2 regions of the Streptomyces sp. NPDC044064 genome follow, and region 1 is predicted to be linked to the other one. Evidence: riboswitches for the same ligand, from Rfam matches in the RefSeq annotation. Region 1 holds a riboswitch; the other holds the start of a gene.
The links. A riboswitch is a leader RNA that binds a small molecule or an ion and turns the genes downstream of it on or off. The one in region 1 is predicted to bind guanidine.

Region 1 (3,342 bases):
CGGCGGCGCCTCCGTCGACCCCAAGACCGGCAAGGTCGTCGCCATGTACGGCGGCGTCGACTACGTGAAGCAGTACACCAACGGCGCCACCCGCGGTGACTTCCAGGTCGGCTCCACCTTCAAGCCGTTCGTGTTCACCTCCGCGGTCCAGAACGGCTCGACCACCCAGGACGGCCAGACCATCACCCCGAACACCTACTACGACGGCACCAACAAGCGGCCCGTCCAGGGCTGGAGCGGCGGCCCCTACGCCCCCGAGAACGAGGACTCCAAGTCCTACGGCGACATCACCGTCCGCAAGGCCACCGACCTGTCGGTGAACTCCGTGTACGCGCAGATGGCCGTCGACGTCGGCCCGTCCAAGGTCAAGCAGACCGCCGTGGCCCTCGGCGTCCCCGCCGACACCAAGGACCTCCAGCCCTACCCGTCCATCGCCCTCGGCACCGCCACCGCCAGCGTCCTGGACATGGCGGAGTCGTACGCGACCCTCGCCAACCACGGCAAGCACGGCACGTACACGATGATCGAGAAGATCACCAAGGCCGGCACCGACGAGGTCACGCTCCCCGACAAGTCCGTCAAGCAGGCCGTCAGCCGCGAGGCCGCCGACACCACCACCTCCATCCTGCAGAGCGTGGTCCAGTCCGGCACCGCCACCGCCGCCCAGGCCGCCGGCCGCCCCGCCGCCGGCAAGACCGGCACCGCCGAGGAGGACACCGCCGCCTGGTTCGCGGGCTACACCCCCGACCTCGCCACCGTCGTCTCCGTCATGGGCCAGGACCCGGTCACCGCGGCCCACAAGCCGCTGTACGGCGCCATGGGCCTGCCGCGCATCAACGGCGGCGGCGCGCCCACCCAGATCTGGGCCCAGTTCACCAAGGACGCCCTCAAGGGCAAGCCGGCCACCGACTTCGACCTCCAGCTGCAGCAGGGCGCCGACGTCCAGGCACCCGGCACGCAGGCCCCGACCAACAGTGCCACCACCACCGGCGGCCAGGACACCGGCGGCGCCACCACCACCGGCGGCCACGACAACGGCGGCCCGACCGGCACCCCCACCAACGGCACCACCACCGGCGGCCAGGACACCGGCGGCCAGGACACCGGAGGCACCCCCGGCGGCGGCACCACCACGGACGGCGGCGGTACGACCACCACCGGCGGCGACACCACAGGGGGCGACACGGCCGGCGGCACCACGGCCGGTGACACGACCACCGGCGGAGGCACACCCGCCGGCGGCACGACCACCGGCGGCGGCACACCCGGTGGCACCACAGGCACCACCGGCGACGCCGGAGGCCAACCCTAGGAAGCGGCGTCAGTGACCGCTGGTCGCCTTCAGCCCCACGACGGCGACCAGCAGCAGACAGACGAAGAAGATCCGGGCGGCGGTGACCGGCTCACCCAGCACCACCATGCCGAGCACCGCCGCCCCGGCCGCCCCGATCCCCACCCACACGCCGTAGGCGGTACCGATCGGAAGCGACTTGGCGGCGTAGGACAGCAGCACCATGCTGGCGACGATCCCGGCACCGGTGAGCACACTGGGCACGACCCGCGTGAACCCGTCGGTGTACTTCATCCCGATCGACCAGCCGACCTCGAGCAGACCGGCCACGACAAGCAGCACCCAGGCCACGACAACACACCTCCGAGACGAACGGACGACTCTCTGCGGTGCGTCGTCTTTGCCTGCATCCCGGTACGGCGCGTCTCGTCGGGCTCCTTCGAACATAGCAAAGCAACGACAAAGGGGCTGGTGACAACCGTCACCAGCCCCTTCTCGGCTTCCGGCCAGAGATACTTCCGGCCAGAGATGCCTCTGATCAGAGATACAGGCCCGTGGAGTCCTCGCCGCCCTCGAACCGGTCGGCGGCCACCGCGTGCAGATCACGCTCCCGCATGAGCACGTACGCCACACCCCGCACCTCGACCTCGGCCCGGTCCTCCGGATCGAACAGAACCCGGTCACCGGGCTCCACGGTCCGTACGTTCTGACCCACCGCGACGACCTCCGCCCAGGCCAGCCGCCGCCCGACCGCCGCGGTCGCGGGAATCAGGATGCCGCCGCCCGACCGCCGCTCGCCCTCACCGGCGTCCTGCCGCACGAGAACCCGGTCGTGCAGCATCCGGATGGGCAGCTTGTCGTGCTGAGGGTTGCTGTGCTCGTTTCTGTTGGCGCTCACGCCTCGAACCTACCTGCCTCGGACGGACTCGTACGACCCCGGGCCACCCACTCGTCTCCGCCCTGGTCAGCGCTTACGCCGCCGCGAGCCCACCGCGAGCAGGCCCACGACCCCGACGACGACCAGCGCGACGGGCACGACCCGCTCGAGCCGCGGCGCGCCCTCCTCGTCCACGAACTGTGCCCGCACCTCACTCACCACCCGGTTGACCTGGACGTAGGCCCGCCCGACCGTGTGATCGATATTGGCGACGACCTTGGCCTTGGCGTCCGCGACGATCGTCTGCGGATGCACCCGCACCCCGATCTCGTCGAGCGTCTCGGCCAGCACGTCGCGACGGCGCTTGATGTCCGCCTCGATCTGCGCCGGGGTTCTGGTGTCCGACGTGTCCGCCACCGTACGGCCTCCGAAGTCTCCTGATGCTGTCCCGGACAGTCTGTCAGCTCCGGCCGCCACCGCGCCGCAACGCCCCCCGTTACGCTGGACCGATGAGCGAGCGACTCCAGCCCGGTGACGTGGCCCCCGCCTTCACCCTCCCCGACGCCGACGGCAACGAGGTGTCCCTGTCGGACCACAAGGGCCGCAAGGTCATCGTCTACTTCTACCCCGCGGCCCTGACTCCGGGCTGCACCAAGCAGGCCTGCGACTTCACGGACAACCTCGAGGTCCTGGCCTCCGCCGGCTACGACGTCATCGGTGTCTCCCCCGACAAGCCCGAGAAGCTGGCCAAGTTCCGCGAGAAGGAGTCCCTGAAGGTCACGCTGGTGGGCGACCCCGACAAGAAGGTCCTGGAGGCCTACGGCGCTTTCGGCGAGAAGAAGCTCTACGGCAAGACCGTCGTCGGCGTCATCCGCTCCACGGTGGTCGTCGACGAGGAGGGCAAGGTCGAACGAGCCCTCTACAACGTCAAGGCCACCGGCCACGTCGCCAAGATCATCAAGGACCTGGGGATCTGACTCCCCGCGGCACCCTTCTCGTGCCAGACGGCCCGCACCGGAATACCCCGGCGCGGGCCGTTCCCATTCCGTGCGTGACTGTCCGATAAACGGTTCGTTACTCCGTACGAGCTGCGAACGCGCAGCCGGGACGGAGGGGGCTCGATGGGGGCCAGTGCGTACAGCAAGGAGCGGCTGGAGGAGGCGGCTCGGGGGGC
Region 2 (3,342 bases), on a different contig from region 1:
CCATGCCGATGGTCACCGTGTTGAGCGCGACCCACCCGGTCAGGCCGAACCCGTCTCCGACGGGCAGCAGCCCCGCCACCGACCCGACCACCCATGAGATCTTGATCAATGCGTAGGGCGCCATCACCAGAGCCGCCCCGTACGCCGCCGGCCGACCCACCCGGTCCAAACGGTCCACCCTGTCCAAACGGCCTACCCGGTTCACCCGGTCCATCGAAGGTCCCCCCTTTCTCCCCTTGGGTGCTCCACCCTCGTCGGCAGCCTCACGCGCCGCGTCACGCGCAGGTCGTATCCCTCTCCCCCGTCCGGCGGACACCGTCCTCCACCCATCACCCGGCCTCCGCCCATGACCCGGCCTCCGGAACATGCCGCCAAGCGGAGCAATCACCGGTGTGCCGGGACCCCGCACAGGAGGCTGGACCTCTTGCAGGGGTCGTGCGATCAGGAGTCCGGTGTGCGAAGGCCGCGTAAGCCGAACCGTCAGGCAAGCCGTCCACCGGCACGGCACGCCTCCCGGGCCGGTCTGGCAGCTCCGACGGCGTGCGCGTGCGGGAGCGCCGGGTGAGGCTCGGGCGTACCCGTCGGGAGCCGGAGGCCGGCATCGCCGTACGGACCCAACTGCCGGCGCCTCCGGCGTGGATGCGCTGGCTTCCTGCGCTGTTCGTCGTGGCCCTTCTGCTGATCGAACCCATCACGCCGGTGGACTGGCCGGTGAGCTTCGCGCTGATCACCGTGCCGCTGCTGGCCGCCTTCACCCAGGGGCCGCGCGCGGTCGCCGCCATCACGCTCTTCGCGGTGCTCCTCGAAGGGGTCCTGGCCGGTACCCCTTGCTGTGCGGGCCGGTCCGTCGGCTATCTGTGGGACCGCCACTACGTGGCCTCCTACATCTGCACGATCCTGGTGGGCGCGATCGCCACGGTCCTGGCTGCCCATCGGACCCGCCGTGAACGCACGCTCGCCGACGTGCGCTTCGTGGCCGAGATCGCGCAGCGCGTGCTGCTGCGACCGGTGCCGCACCGGATCGGCAACCTCCTCCTGGAGAGCCTCTACCTGTCCGCCGCCGCGGAGGCCCGTATCGGCGGCGACCTCTACGAGGCCGTCCCCACCCGGTACGGGGTCCGGCTGCTGATCGGCGACGTCCGCGGCAAGGGTCTGCTCGCGGTCGAGACCGCCGCGACCCTGCTGGGTGCGTTCCGCGAGGCGGCGCACGACGAACCCGATCTGCCCGCCCTGGCCGACCGCGTGGAGATCAGCATGGGCCGCAGGGCGACGCTGCTCGGCGGAAGCGAGGTGGGCGAACGGTTCGTCACCGCAGTCTTCGCCGAGATCCCGGCCGACGGTCATGTGGTCCGCATCGTCAACTGCGGTCATCCGCCGCCGCTCCTCATCCGCTCCGACGAGGTGCACGAACTGGACCGGGGACGGTCGGCACCGCCGTTGAACCTCGGTGTGCTGGTCGGAGAGCCGTACAACGTCGACGTCTACGACTTCCGGCCCGGTGAGCAGCTCTTCCTCTACACGGACGGCATCACGGAGACCCGCGATCCGCACGGCACCTTCTATCCCCTGTCCGAGCGTCTGCGCTCCTGGGGTCCCCTTCCGCCTCGGGAGCTTCTGGAACAGCTCCACCGCGACCTGATGGCCTACAGTCACGACCGCCTCCAGGACGACACCGCGGCGCTCACCGCCTGCCTGCTCGCCGACCAGCCGGCCGCGCCGCCTCCGCCGTCGGGCGGTGTGGAGGGAAGCGACGGGCCGCGGTGATGCCGTCTGCGGTCTCTACGGCACGCACGGCAGGACGTGCGGCTACGGCCACGGGCCCCGTCGGACACCGTGGTAGCGTCCCGTCGGAGGCTCTGACGTGCCTGCCCCGGACGAGATGTGCGCCGTACCCGGCCCGCCAAGACGACGCACGCGCGGAGGCATCGTGGATTCCGGCACGCACCTGATCGACTTCGGCAGCACCCCTCCCCAGGCACGTCCGCTGGACGTGCGGTGGATCCACGGGTCGCCCTCGGCCAAGCACAACACCGACCCGGACATCCAGGTCCACGCCTATGACGAGCACACGTTCATCCTGCGGCAGAACATGGCGGTGCACTACGAGGCGCCGTTCCTGTTCCTGCTCTGCGGCAACGAACGGGCAGTGCTGATCGACACCGGAGCCACCGGTTCCGCCGAGTTCTTCCCGCTGCGCCGGGTGGTCGACGGCCTTCTCGCGGACTGGCTCGCCCGGCACCCCCGCGACGGCTACCAACTGCTGGTGCTGCACACTCATGGGCACGGTGACCACGTCGCCGGTGACGGCCAGTTCACCGACCGCCCCGACACCACGGTGGTGGGCGCCGACCGCGCCGGCGCCTGGTCGTACTTCGGGTTCGACGTGGACCCGGACGCCGTCGCCCGCGTCGACCTGGGCGGCCGGGTGCTGGAGTGCCTGGCCACCCCGGGCCACCACGAGGCGGCCGTCACGTACTACGACCCGGCCACCGGCTTCCTGCTCACCGGCGACAGCGTGTACCCCGGGCGGCTCTACATCGAGGACGTCCCCGCCTTCGCCCGCAGCGTCGACCGTCTGATCGAGTTCGCCGGCCGCCGGCCGGTCACGCATGTGCTCGGCTGTCACATCGAGATGACCACCGAGCCGGGCGTGGACTACCCGGTCCGCATCACCTACCAGCCGGACGAGCCGCCGCTCCAGCTGACCCCGGCTCACCTCCGCAGGATCCGTGACGCGCTCACCGAACTCGACGCCGACCGCACCTGGCGCGCCTACTCCGACTTCGTCCTGTGCCCCCGCGCCTGAGCCCGGCGCGGAGGGCAGTGCCCCTCAGGCGGCCGTAGCCTCGTCACGTCCCCTCTGGTCGTGGTGGATCGGATCCTTCGTGCCGGTCAGGGGAACGCCCGTACCGCCACGTCCGGCGGCGACGATCTCCGCCACGATCGACAGGGCGGTCTCCTCCGGTGTACGGGCGCCGAGGTCGAGGCCGATCGGGGAGCGCAGCCGGGCCAACTCCCGCTCAGTGACGCCCTCTTCCCGCAGCCGCCGGTTTCGTTCCTCGTGGGTGCGGCGCGAGCCCATGGCACCGACGAACGCCACCGGCATCGCGAGGGCCGCCTGCAACAGCGGCACGTCGAACTTCGCGTCGTGGGTGAGCACGCACAGGACGGTACGGGCGTCGGTCGCGGTGCGCCGCAGATAGCGGTGCGGCCAGTCGACGACGACCTCGTCGGCCTCGGGGAAACGGGCCCGCGTGGCGAAGACGGGGCGGGCGTCGCAGACGGTCACGTGGTAGCCGAGGAACTTGCCGGCCCGCGCCAGCGCCGAGGCGAAGTCCACCG

Region 2: it holds a riboswitch for guanidine, as region 1 does, so the genes downstream of both, AC07DS_RS15755 (MBL fold metallo-hydrolase) here and AC07DS_RS32140 (DMT family transporter) in region 1, are expected to answer to the same signal.

What each region holds. Positions count from the first base shown of each region.
Region 1 is NZ_JBWKFN010000023.1:132,772-136,113, reverse strand. Features, by position in the region: gene AC07DS_RS32145 (transglycosylase domain-containing protein) at 1-1,312, shown strand, start outside; gene AC07DS_RS32140 (DMT family transporter) at 1,322-1,642, opposite strand; guanidine-III (ykkC-III) riboswitch at 1,680-1,750, opposite strand; gene AC07DS_RS32135 (GroES family chaperonin) at 1,830-2,132, opposite strand; gene AC07DS_RS32130 (DUF3618 domain-containing protein) at 2,256-2,585, opposite strand; gene bcp (thioredoxin-dependent thiol peroxidase) at 2,678-3,145, shown strand; gene AC07DS_RS32120 (HNH endonuclease signature motif containing protein) at 3,290-3,342, shown strand, end outside.
Region 2 is NZ_JBWKFN010000008.1:211,045-214,386, forward strand. Features, by position in the region: gene AC07DS_RS15745 (hypothetical protein) at 1-178, opposite strand, end outside; gene AC07DS_RS15750 (PP2C family protein-serine/threonine phosphatase) at 562-1,764, shown strand; guanidine-III (ykkC-III) riboswitch at 1,848-1,915, shown strand; gene AC07DS_RS15755 (MBL fold metallo-hydrolase) at 1,928-2,806, shown strand; gene AC07DS_RS15760 (XdhC family protein) at 2,831-3,342, opposite strand, start outside.